DNA from 3 places in the Bacillus sp. FDAARGOS_235 genome. Region 1 is predicted to be linked to each of the others. Evidence: riboswitches for the same ligand, from Rfam matches in the RefSeq annotation. Region 1 holds a riboswitch; each other region holds the start of a gene.
The links. A riboswitch is a leader RNA that binds a small molecule or an ion and turns the genes downstream of it on or off. The one in region 1 is predicted to bind S-adenosylmethionine.
Positions count from the first base shown of each region.

Region 2: linked by a shared signal. The riboswitch ahead of A6J74_RS09630 (Na+/H+ antiporter NhaC family protein) and the one ahead of A6J74_RS28520 (hypothetical protein) in region 1 are both predicted to bind S-adenosylmethionine.
Region 3: linked by a shared signal. The riboswitch ahead of A6J74_RS15895 (peptide ABC transporter substrate-binding protein) and the one ahead of A6J74_RS28520 (hypothetical protein) in region 1 are both predicted to bind S-adenosylmethionine.

Region 1 is NZ_CP020437.2:5,061,184-5,065,442, forward strand. It holds gene A6J74_RS28505 (ECF transporter S component) at 1-485, shown strand, start outside; gene A6J74_RS28510 (YwiC-like family protein) at 670-1,392, shown strand; gene A6J74_RS28515 (hypothetical protein) at 1,426-1,617, opposite strand; SAM riboswitch class I at 1,740-1,838, shown strand; gene A6J74_RS28520 (hypothetical protein) at 1,879-2,199, shown strand; gene A6J74_RS28525 (SWIM zinc finger family protein) at 2,462-2,851, shown strand; gene A6J74_RS28530 (NAD(P)H-dependent oxidoreductase) at 2,874-3,449, shown strand; gene A6J74_RS28535 (hypothetical protein) at 3,446-3,808, shown strand; gene A6J74_RS28540 (short-chain fatty acid transporter) at 3,988-4,259, opposite strand, start outside.
Region 2 is NZ_CP020437.2:1,555,129-1,559,387, forward strand. It holds gene A6J74_RS09620 (PspA/IM30 family protein) at 1-5, opposite strand, end outside; gene A6J74_RS09625 (lmo0954 family membrane protein) at 64-420, opposite strand; gene A6J74_RS09630 (Na+/H+ antiporter NhaC family protein) at 652-1,968, opposite strand; SAM riboswitch class I at 2,063-2,168, opposite strand; gene A6J74_RS09635 (ribonuclease FAU-1 family protein) at 2,289-2,807, opposite strand; gene gltP (glutamate/aspartate:proton symporter GltP) at 2,878-4,152, opposite strand.
Region 3 is NZ_CP020437.2:2,733,051-2,737,309, reverse strand. It holds gene A6J74_RS15900 (peptide ABC transporter substrate-binding protein) at 1-136, opposite strand, end outside; gene A6J74_RS15895 (peptide ABC transporter substrate-binding protein) at 521-2,161, opposite strand; SAM riboswitch class I at 2,295-2,399, opposite strand; gene A6J74_RS15890 (aldo/keto reductase) at 2,554-3,387, opposite strand; gene proC (pyrroline-5-carboxylate reductase) at 3,389-4,192, opposite strand.

The DNA.
Region 1 (4,259 bases):
GCCGCGTACCATTTTCTATTTTACCAAGTGTACAACCAACTTCCTTTGTCATTATCGTTTCTGCAATCGTGTTTGGGAGTGAAACTGGTTTTATGATCGGGGCAACAGCCGCTATCGTATCGAACATTTTTTTAGGACAAGGTCCGTGGACGCCGTGGCAAATGTTTTCGTGGGGTATGATTGGTTTTATAGCTGGACTATTACGTAATACATTTTTCATGAAAAAGCTATGGGGAAGACTCCTATACGGATTAATTGTTGGATTTTTATTTGGTTGGATTATGAACTTCTGGGGACTTCTCGGTTTTATACGAGAAGCAACGTGGCAAACCGTCATTGCGTACTATGTCGCGAGTTTTTACTTTGACTTAAGTCATGCGATTTCAAATGTTATTTTCCTACTACTATTTAGTACTTCGTGGATTACGATTCTCACAAGGTTTAAAATGAAATACGGTATATTAGATGAGCATAACATGACATAGAAAAGCATACTTATATAAGGTAGGGTCGCGACTTACATATTCGTTTGCCTCTTTCATGCTTCTTACATATTGTAAGGAGCATTTTTTATTGTCAAAAAATAGATCCAATATACATCCGTTATTATATAAAATTATTTGTATAATAGTAGGTGAGAACTTCTTTCAAGAGGGAGGTGTATAGTTAATGAAGTTAGTTATTCCGAAGCAACATGGTGCATGGGCCATGCTTGTTATCCCATTTCTATTAAGTGTCATACTTGGGAAACCTACTTTTTATCATATTCCATTGTTTTTAGCTTGGTTCTTTATCTATTTAGCTACATATCCATTTCTCATGTACATAAAACAAAAACGAAAAAAAGAGTTTTTACATGCAGCAATTGTATATTTTATTATTGCGTTCGTATTTGGGATGATTTCTCTATTATATGAATGGCGAGTTCTTTTATTCGTAGCAGCAATGATTCCATTATTTATAGTAAATATGTATTACGCTCGTCAAAAGAATGAAAGAGCACTGCTAAATGACATTTGCGCAATTATCGTTTTCTGTATAGGTGGTTTAGTTAGTTATTATTTTTCAATGAAACTCATAGATAAAACAGCTTTATTTATTGCGATTATTTCATTTTTATATTTTTTAGGAAGTACGTTTTATGTGAAGACAATGATTCGTGAAAAAAATAATCCGAAGTATCGTATTATATCATGGGGTTATCATATCGTATTAACGATAATTATATTTGCTATCAATCCATGGTGCTCTCTTATTTTTATACCAAGTGTCATTCGGGCAATTATGTTGTATGGCAAAAAAATTTCTATCATAAAAGTAGGGATTTTAGAAATTGTTAATTCTGTATATTTTTTAATCATAACGGCAATAATTATGAAGTATGCCATTTGAAAAAACTTCCCACCTTATGATGGGAAGTTTTTTTCAATCTTGTTCTAAAATGTGAACCGTGTAATCACAGCGTTGAATAGCTTGTTCGATCGCATAAAGAGATTGCTCAATACGAGCACGATTAAAATCTTTTTCGACAGTCTGTAATGCTTCTTCTAAACAATGTTTTGCTTCTTGTAATGATTGAAAAGAATCTTGTACATATCCGCGAGCATTTTCGTGCATTTCATAATCCTCCTTGCATATTCATATATGTATAGTATGAACAGGAAGAAAGAAAATATAATTTGTTGTATTTGTTTGACAATTGAAATGAAATTACGTATAGTAAGATTTAAGTGAATATTTTCTTATCCAGAGAGGTGGAGGGACTGGCCCGATGAAACCCAGCAACCGCGATGCAGGTGCTAATTCCAGCAGAACATATTTGTTCTGGGAGATAAGACGAAGATATATACGTAACTTCTTCTTATCGGAGAGGTTTTTTTGTTGCAAAAAAACCGATTACGAAAATTTATATTAAGAAGAAAGGGGTTGCGGATTACTGTGACACTCGAAAAATACGTAAAACTGCGTAGTACAGTTTATGAATATATGATAGAGCAAGATAAGCCAATATCATTGTTAGATATTCAAGAACATATCGTTTCGCATCATGAAGGAAAATTCACGAAAAAAATGTTACATCAATTTTATTTATCAAGACTATTAGATGAACTCAAACTGGATGGGAAAATTACATTAGCTGATGATGAATATCTCTATACTGAAAAAGGGGTATTTTATAAGGCGAGAAAAGGGAGCTAGTCTCTCTTTTTTTCTTGAAATAGCGAAGTATGTAGAGTAAAAGACTGCTAATGCAGCCTGATACAGGGAATGGTGTTGAGTGTGTAGTGTCAAAAATTGAATGTGCCTGAAAGAGGCAATTCATATCGGCTGCAAATGAAAAGAGACACCTCCGCCGAATAGGTGTCAGTCGTTTTGTCACGTAGACTCGCTACTTGACAGTTATTAGAATAACATGCAGGTTTTTTGAAGTCAAAAGGGAATTAAAGGAAGAGGTGCAAATATGTACGCTTACTTATTAAAAGATATAACGAAATGGATCCCAAAGTACATTATAGATAAGGGATATGAATATTATGAAGATGGACATGTAGAAGATGTTGAAATACAAGACAAGAAAGTAATTGCTTTCGTTACTGGAAATGCAGGAAATTATGAAGTGATTATTGATCTTGAAGATTTTACAGAAAGTAGCTGCGAGTGTCCTTATGAGAATCTTTGCAAGCATATGGCGGCAGTTGTTTATGATATTCAAGGTGCTGGTGAGCGTACGGTGAAAGAGAAACTGAAAGATTTAGACAAGGAAGAGTTACTTACCGTATTAAACCGTTTATTACAAAGTTCGAAAAACGTACAAATTGTAGAGAAGATGTTAAAGAAGGGGAAACTTTAACTATAGAGGGAGTTGTTTTGTAATGAACGTATTAATTATATACGCTCATCCTAATCCTTCCAGTTTTAACGAGGCGATTTTAGAACATGTGCAAAAAGGACTACAGGGGAAAAATCATTCTGTTACAGTACTTGATTTATATAAGGAACAATTTGATCCGGTGCTCGTATTTAATGAAGAGAAGAAAAGGCGTGATTTAGTAAATGAAGAAGAAACAGCTTGGTACAGAACGTTAGTGGCAGAAGCAGATACTCTTTTATTCATATATCCGATATGGTGGTGGGGGATGCCTGCTATTTTAAAAGGGTTTATTGATCGCATTTTCGTAGCTGGATTTGCTTATAAATATGAAGGTGCCTTGCCGAAGGGCTTATTGAAAGGAAAGAAGGCGTGGGTAATTAATACGTTAGATTCACCGTTATGGTACGTCGCCCTATTATATCGATCAGCAGGTTGGATTATGATGAAGAGAGGTGTTTTACGTTTTTGCGGCATTCGCGATATAAAACGATCTGTTTTTCAATCTGTGAAAACGAGTAAACGAGAGAAGCGGGAAAAGTGGTTATTACAAATAGAAGAAAAGGCTCGTACATTATGAATGAAATTGATCGTATTATAAATTGTTGTCAGTATGATAACGAACTTTTTCGTACCTATATTAATTGCTTAATCCAATTGAAGAAATATAGTGAAACGTTTCAACAAATGAAGATCCAATTAAGAAATGATTATTTAATAAGAGGGATTTGTGAAAGAGAAGTCGATGAGGTAGTAAGAGGAAGTAAAGAGTATGAAACGTATTTTCTTCCTAAAGCGTTACAGTGGAATTTCTTGAGGGAAAATCCATATCTGATTGAAAAGATATGTAAAGATTTTTTTGCATTTGAGGCATTAAACCTTACGGAGATAGAGTGGAAGACGATTATAAATTGCGTGGGAAATAAAGTGAAACTTTAATCAGTGGGGGTTTTGTTCTTCCCACTGATTATTAGCCTTCACCAATCGGGCATTTACAGGCAGTTGATTTCCCACCTAACCGCTTTGCTCTAGCTGGTATGGGGTGGGAGTTTACTGCCTGTTAATGCGGGGTAAATGATTTATTATGTAAAAAAGCTAGTATAAAACTAGCTTTTCGTTTAAATAAATAAGAAGCATAAACTAATGATAAATCCTGCATATAGTAAGTTCACAACGCAAAATCCCATAATATCACGAGCACCTAAACCAGCTATCGCTAACGCTGGTAATGCCCAGAAAGGTTGAATTAAATTCGTCCAAGCATCGCCCCACGCAATTGCCATTGCTGTTTTTGCAGCAGGTACACCAAGTTCAGCACCAGCTGGAATCATAATGGGTGCCTGTACAGCCCATTGACCGCCACCAGATGGAACAAAAATATTAACGATGC
Region 2 (4,259 bases), 1.8 Mb from region 1:
TTCATTATAAATCTTCCTCTCTTCTACTTTATTTATAATTTATTGTTTTATTGGTTTATTGTTTTAGTTTTTCATTAATTTGTTCCACTCATCTTCAAAGTTGCTATATGGTTTAGAACTTTCTGAAGCTGAATCAACAACTACATCTTTTTCTTTTTTCCATTCACGGTATCCGTAGTACAAAACTACCAATGCAGCGATACCAATTAATGCTGGTGAATGAGAAAGTGCAATGGATAAACCGATTAAACCAACAATGCCCCAAGCTAGCTTTCCAAAAAATGATTTAGCTCGCACAAATGATTTATAGCTCCAGTACACAACTCCTGCTCCGATTGCGAATCCTACAATACCAGCAAGACTACCAAGAGCAATTAAAGCCAAAATACCGGCCGCGATAAACGCTAGAAATTGTTTCATCTTGTGCTTGCCTCCCTTCGATTTGATACTCTTATCTTAACTATTTTTTCATTTTTCCATAACGAGCTTAAGAACCGTTTTCAACTCAGACTTAAGACCGAGATACATTCAGCCTTCTGTAAAAAACATAAGGTAGAATAGGATGATTCACTCTTTTACCACACATAAAAAAACCGTGCAGAGAATATTCTCTACACGGTTTCAATTACTAAAGTTATCATTCATATTAAATTATGCTGTTTTATGATACTCTTTTTTCTCCGCCACTTTCGAAAACTTCGGAAATCCAATCAAAATCGAAACAATTCCACATACCCCAACTAAAATTGGATAAAATGCATACGGTAACAGTTCAATCGGAGATAAAGCAGCAAACCCTGCCGCAGTTAACATTTGAGCACCATACGGAATTAATCCTTGCACACAACATGAGAAAAGGTCTAATACACTTGCTGATTTACGGGGATCAATTTCATATTGATCTGCAATGTTTTTCGCAAGCGGGCCTGTAAAGATAATTGAAATCGTATTATTCGCTGTACACATATTCGTCATACTCACTAAACCAGCAATACCGAACTCTGCGCCTTTTTTCGAACGAATATTACGCGTTAAAAGATTCATTAAATATTGAATCCCACCATTATATTGAATTAGTTCAACCATACCTCCGATTAAAATAGCAAGTAATACTAACTCCATCATACCGCCCATTCCAGTCGTTACACTTTTAAAGAAACTCTCCAACGTGTAACTTCCATCTATAAGACCGATAGCGCCAGATAATACAGTTCCACCAGTTAACACAATAAGTACATTCCAGCCAAGTAGCGCGGTAATAAGTACTCCTGCATACGGTAAAATCTTTATCCAATCAAAACTATGAGCTTTAACCTGCGTATCACTTCCTGAAGTAATTATTACTAATAGTACAATTGTAATAATAGCAGCTGGCAATACAATTAAAAAGTTCGTTTTAAACTTATCTTTCATTTCTGTTCCTTGCGAACGAACAGCTGCGATTGTTGTATCTGAAATAAATGATAAATTATCACCAAACATCGCTCCACCAACAACAGTAGCCATCGTAAGTGCAATTGAGATATCAGTTTGTCCACTAATACCTACAGCAATCGGTGCTAACGCTGCAATTGTTCCCATTGAAGTTCCCATCGCTAATGAAATAAACGCACCTATAACAAAAATTCCAGCTACGATAAATCCTGGTGGCAAAATAGTTAACGCTAAATTAACAGTTGAGTCTACTCCGCCCATTCCTTTTGCTGTTTCAGAAAATGCACCTGCAAGTACAAAAATTAATACCATAATCATAATATCCGGATTTCCTGCACCTTTAGCGAATCTTTCTACTTTCACATTAAAACTTTCTTTACGATTCATCACCAAAGCAATTCCTACAGCAATTGAAATCGCTACAAGTATCGGCAATTTATAGAAATCACCCGTAATAATTCCAGAACCAATAAATAGCGCTAAAAATATCCCAAGTGGTAATAAAGCTAAACCATTTCCTCTCGTTTCTTTCAAAGTACCATCTCTCCCTAGTTTCAACCTTTTTTTAATGAATAACAAAAGACCTCTTCCAACGAGAAGAGGTCTTATACATCTATAAGGAACGCTCTTCTCATCTTTCAAGCACATGCTTGCTGGATTTGGCACAGCACTCTAAAATCGAGTCCGCTGCCGAGGCATCGTAGGGCCAGTCCCTCCGCCTCTCTTTATAAGAAGGTTTCATATTTATTTTTTAATAATAATTTCTTCCCTAACTTTACTCGCTTACAAAACAAAAGTCAATTATTTTTTGTATAGATTTTTTTGGTAATTATACAAAAATATGAATACACCAATCATTTTAACTTTTTGATTTCTTTATCTAATATTGAAATCCAATAAAATTCACTATTGTTTATGGCTTCCATGATCCATTTCGTTGTTTGCCAGGCTAATTCATATTCTTCCTTTGTAACATCACCATTTTTATAAGCGTCCTCTAACTCATCTTCATCCAATACATACATCTTACCATTCGGCAATAGCACTACATCTAAATATAAATCATCAAAATACGGTAAACCCCGGTCGTCTATTTCGTATTCTTTCGTCACATCAATATAATATTGTACTAAATTCCCCTTATTATCTAACATAGCTGTAATCGCAAAGTTTTTCCCTTTTATGAAATACTGAATCCACGTATACTCATTACCTGCGACACAAATTTCTTTACCATCATATTCTTTATAACTAGGTTCTCTCACCTTTTTTATGTCCAGTATTCCTAGCATGCCCTCTTCTACTTGCTTAACCATATAATCCTTCTCTATTAGTCGCTTCCACGAAGAACCGTCACCATATTTACGTTTCATTACGCCCGCTCCTCTTCTATATATAGAAAAGCTCCCACATATATTATGTGAGAGCTTGTTCATATTATAATTAAGCTGCTTGACCCTTTTCAGATATCTCTTTTAAATAGGCTTGTCCTTTTTCAGCGTCATATTGACCTTCCCACTTAGACATAACTACAGCTGCTAAAGAGTTACCTACAACGTTAACTGCTGTACGAGCCATATCTAGAATACGGTCAATACCTGCAATAAAGGCTAAACCTTCTGCTGGAATACCTACTGTACCAAGCGTTGCTAATAATACAACGAATGATACGCCCGGTACACCTGCGATACCTTTTGATGTAACCATTAATACAAGTAATAATGTAATTTGTTGAGAAATAGATAAATCAATACCGTACATTTGTGCTAAGAAAATAGCCGCAATTGCTTGATATAAAGTTGATCCATCTAAGTTAAATGAATAACCTGTCGGAATAACGAAAGATGTAATTGCTTTCGGACAACCGAACTTTTCCATTTTCTCCATGATTTTCGGTAAAACTGTTTCTGAACTTGCTGTAGAATACGCTAAGATCAGCTCGTCTTTTAAAATCTTAAAGAATTGGAAAATGTTAATTCCAAATATTTTCGCTGTAAGTCCTAAGACAACTACAACGAAGAAGATCATTGCTCCGTATACTACAATTAGTAATTTCCCTAACGGAATTAATGAAGCTAAACCGAATGTAGAAACTGTAACACCAATTAATGCGAATACACCAAATGGTGCAAACTTCATAACTTGGTTCGTTACGTAAAACATTGCGTCTGCTACACCTTGGAAAAATTGTAGAACTGGTTTACCACGTTCACCAATTGCTGCTACACCTAAACCAAATAATACAGAGAAGAAAATAATAGCAAGCATATCACCATCAGCTAATGATTTCATAATGTTCGTCGGAACAATATTTACAAACGTATCCGCAAACGAATGACTTTGTACTTGCTCTGTCGTATGTGTATATTTAGAAATATCTGTTTTTGTTAACTTATCCATATCAACGCCTTTTCCAGGTTGGAAAATGTTCGCTATTAATAGACCAACAACAATTGCAAGTGTTGTAATAATTTCAAAGTAAATAATTGTTTTTCCGCCTAGTCGACCTAACTTCTTAACATCGCCAACACCAGCAACCCCAACAACAATACTTGCTACAACAATCGGTACAACGATCATTTTAATTAATCGGATGAAAACATCACCAATTGGTTGTAAGTACTTCGCAACTGCTGGATTATCAAAGAAAATCGCACCAACTGCAATACCTAACGCAAGACCTATTAATATTTGCCATGCAAGTCCTATTCTTTTCATATTTGTTGTAACCCCCTCTTCGATGTATCACTCTATCCCTCATTCTATCTCTATAAAACTAAGAAATTAAGAGTATTATATATTATTCGACAATTCACTACATTTTG
Region 3 (4,259 bases), 2.3 Mb from region 1:
AGTTAATTGCTTGTTTATCAGGTGCTTTATCGTTTGCTTTTGCTCCGCTTGCATTATTTTTATTTCCCCCACAAGCAGTTAGTAGTAGACTTGCCCCTAAAACAGATGCAACAACAGGTACAACTTTTTTCTTCATTGTTCGTTCCTCCCTAAATGTGTTGTTCATAACGTCATAATGTCCATGTCTTGAAGTAGCTATAGAAAGAGATAAAACCTAGTATAAATATTTGTTTATAGGTAATCATGTGTTCTATATGTATATACATGTTGAACTATAATGTATCGTTATATGTTTCAACATAGTAGACATTATATTTTGATGGTTAAATATTTCGTTTCTTTGATTATTTAGAATATTAACACCAGAAAGAACTATATGTCAATAATAAAAACAAAGCGTTAATTTCTTGGAATAATATATTAAAAAAGTAGATTCACTCATATTAAGGAATCTACTTTTAATATATTTTGTCAAAAAAACAATGGGAGTTGGTGGAAATACGTTGTTTAAAGTTTCACTTTATTTTTCAATTTTTGCCCATTTGAAGTTTAATTGACCTGCAAAGTCTACTTGTACAATGCCTTTCACATAAGATTTCTCTAAATAAGATTCGCCTTTTTGGTAAAGAGGAGCAATAACAGAGTCTTTAAATAATATTTTCTCTGATGCTAGTAATGCATCAAAGCGGGCTTTTTCATCACCAGCTAAAGTAGTTTTCACCTTTTCAATTGCTTCGTCGAACTCTTTATTAGAGTAATGATCTAAGTTGTAAGGGTTATTCGTTGTAAACAATTCAAGGAATGTAATTGGATCAGCAAAGTCAGGGCTCCAACCATCAATTCCGATTTCGTAGTCACCTTTTAATAAGAGTGAAACTTGTTGTTTACGTGGTTGCGGTTTTATATTTACTGTTAAGCCCTCTAAATTCTTTTCTAATTGACCTTTTAGAAACTCACCAGTCTTCTTCTCAAGGTCACCGTCACTTGTTAATAATTCTAATGTTATCTTTTCAGAACCTAGTTCTTTTTTTGCCTTTTTCCATAATTCTTGTGCAGATTTCGTATCAACTTTTGTTAAATCGCCGTTTGTAGCACGGAAGTCTTTTCCATCAGGACCTTTTGCAAAGTTTTTTGGCACAAGACCAAAGGTTGGTGTAGAGCCATCATTTAATAACGTATTGACAAAGGACTTTCGATCAATCGTTTGATCAATTGCTTGGCGTGCAGAAACGTTTTGAAGTACTTTGTTTTGTTGATTCATACGTAAAAATTGTACCCCTACGTTCGGACGTTCTTTAAAATTAGCATCCTTTTTATATTTATCAACGAAGTCAGATGTTAGTTTTATACGGTCTAATTGTTTAGATTCGAATAAATTTACTTCTGTTGATTTTTCTTTTACGATGTTGAAATTGATTTCTTCGATTTTGACAGTATCTTTATCCCAGTAGGTAGGGTTTTTCTTAAATTTAAAGCTTTGTTCATGCTTCCAATCACTTAGTGTAAAAGCTCCGTTATACAAAATTGTATTATCTTCTAAAGCGTACTTATCACCTTGTGTTTTAAAGAATTCCTCGCTAATTGGTAGAAATGTTGGGAACGCCGTTAAGCTAATAAAGTACGGAACAGGACGCTCTAATTCTACCTCAAACGTATGGTCATCAACTGCTTTTACACCAAGTTGATCGGCTGGAAGCTCTTTGTTGTTAATTTGTTTTGCGTTTTTAATATCAAAGAATAAAAATGCATATTCAGAGGCTGTTGCTGGATCAACAGCTCTTTGCCAGGCGAAGACGAAATCTTTCGCTGTAACAGGAGTACCGTTTGACCATTTTGAATCTCGCAGGTGGAATGTGTACTTCGTTTTATCGCCACTTACTTCATGGGATTTTGCAACGCCAGGGACAGGTTTGTTACCTTCACCAAGATTATACAAACCTTCAAATACGTTTCTCATTACTTGACCGGAATCAGTATCTGTAGCACGAGCTGTATCCATTGTTCGTATTTCAGAAGGTGAAGATAAGTTTAAAACCTGTTTACTAGATGCCTCGTCTTTTGCATTTGCTCCGCTAGCTTCGTTTTTATAACTACCGCAACCAGTTAATAAAATACTTACTCCTACAACTGATGCGATACCGGGTAAAAACTTCTTTTTCATTTGATTTTCCTCCTAAATAATTAAGTTTGGATGATGATGAGGGAAATGAAAAATAAAAAAATCCCTCTTTTCTGATTGAGAAAGAGGGATTTTCACATACAAGTTATGTACCCGTATATAAACGAAGTCCCTCATTCTATCTTTCAAGCATAAAGCTTGCAGGAAGTGGCACAGTATTCAAAATGAACCTGCTGCCGAGGTTTCAAAGGGCCAGTCCCTCCACCTCTCTTGATACAATGAGTAAACGAATGAATTTTATTAATTTTTGTGTTTCTTTGATAATTCAAAATCTTACACCTTGGATAATGAAGTGTCAATCAAATGAAACATAGTTTAAATTTTCAGTTTTTTTAAAGTGAAAAAAACCACTGCACATGGCAGTGGTTTTTCTGCTAGAAGTTAAAGTTATCTGGATCTGGACCGACGCGATGATTTTCATTCAAAGCTTGAATTGCTTTCATATCATCCGAGCTTAATTCAAAATCAAAGATGTTTGCATTTTCAATAATGCGGTGCTCTTTAATTGATTTAGGAATCGTTACAACTTCATTTTGTAAATCCCAGCGTAAAATAACTTGTGCAGTTGATTTACTATATTTTGTCGCAATTTCTTGTAATGTTGGATGATCCAGTAGTTGCCCTTGCATTAATGGTGACCAAGCCTCGAGCTGGATGTTATGTTCTTTACAGAAAGCATGTAATTCTTCTTGTGCTAAACGAGGGTGGTATTCCACTTGGTTGACCATTGGCTTAATTTCAGCAATTTCAAATACGTCTTGTAAGTGGTGAATGTGGAAATTACTCACACCGATAGCACGAACACGACCATCTTTATAAAGCTTTTCTAACGCTTTCCATGATTCAGTATATTTCTCTTTTACAGGCCAATGTACTAAATATAAATCTAAATATTCTAGGCCTAATTTCTCTAATGTAGTTTCAAATGCTTGAATTGTTGTTTCATAACCTTGATCGCTATTCCATACTTTTGAAGTGATAAATAGCTCTTCACGAGGAATATCAGATTCGCGAATTGCTTGACCAACGCCTTCTTCATTTTGATAGATTGCTGCAGTATCGATGCTGCGGTATCCGTTTTTAATAGCTGCTTTTACAGAATCAATTACTTCTGATCCGTCCTCTACTTTAAACACACCTAAACCGAACCAAGGCATTTTTACACCATTATGTAATGTTGTATAGTCTTTTAAACTTGTTAAATTCATATTATTTCCCCCTAGCTTTTTTATTTGTTGCTTCAACTGCTTGTTGAATGACTTCTGAAAAATTATTTTCATATAGAACTTTTAAGCCTTCAGCAGTTGAACCTCCTGGTGTTGTTACTTGTTCTCGGAGCATAGCTGGATCTTCGTTTTGTTGGAGCATAGCGGCAGAACCAGCAATCATTTGAATGACAAGGTGGTTTGCCGTTTTCTCATCAATTCCATAGTTTTTCGTCGCTTCAATTAAACCTTCAGCAAAGTGATAGAGAAAAGCAGGTGCACTACCAGTAATGGCGGTAAGTTGATGAACTTCCTCTTCAGTACAAAACTGTGAGGTACCAATACCTTTTAAAAGGAGTTGTAGCGTTTCTTGATGCGTTTCACCTACGGAATGTCCCGTCGTATATAAGGAGATGGACTTTCTGATTTCGGCAGCTGTATTTGGCATAATCCAGGCAACAGGTGTCCCTTGAGGAAGCCGTTTTTCTAAATAAGATGGTCCAATTCCGGCAGCAACGGTCACAACGAATTGCTCAGTTAGAAGAGGAGATAACTCCTGTAATAACTGTTCATGTGCAGCTGGTGGCATTGCTAAAACAATCGTATCAACGGATGTAATATGCTGCTTCCAGTCTGTAGTGATGGACACATTATATCGCCCTTGTAATTGTTCTAGTTTTTCTATGTTGCTTCGGTTGGAAACGATAATTTCTTCGATATATTCTTTACTCGTTTTAAGTAACCCGGAGAAGATAGCTTCTGCCATACGACCGGCACCAATAAATAAAATTCGATGTTTAGTAAGCATATCCTTTATTCCCTTCTAGTAGAGATATGTTATAAAAAACGATACCATTTTTAAGAGAATTTTGTAA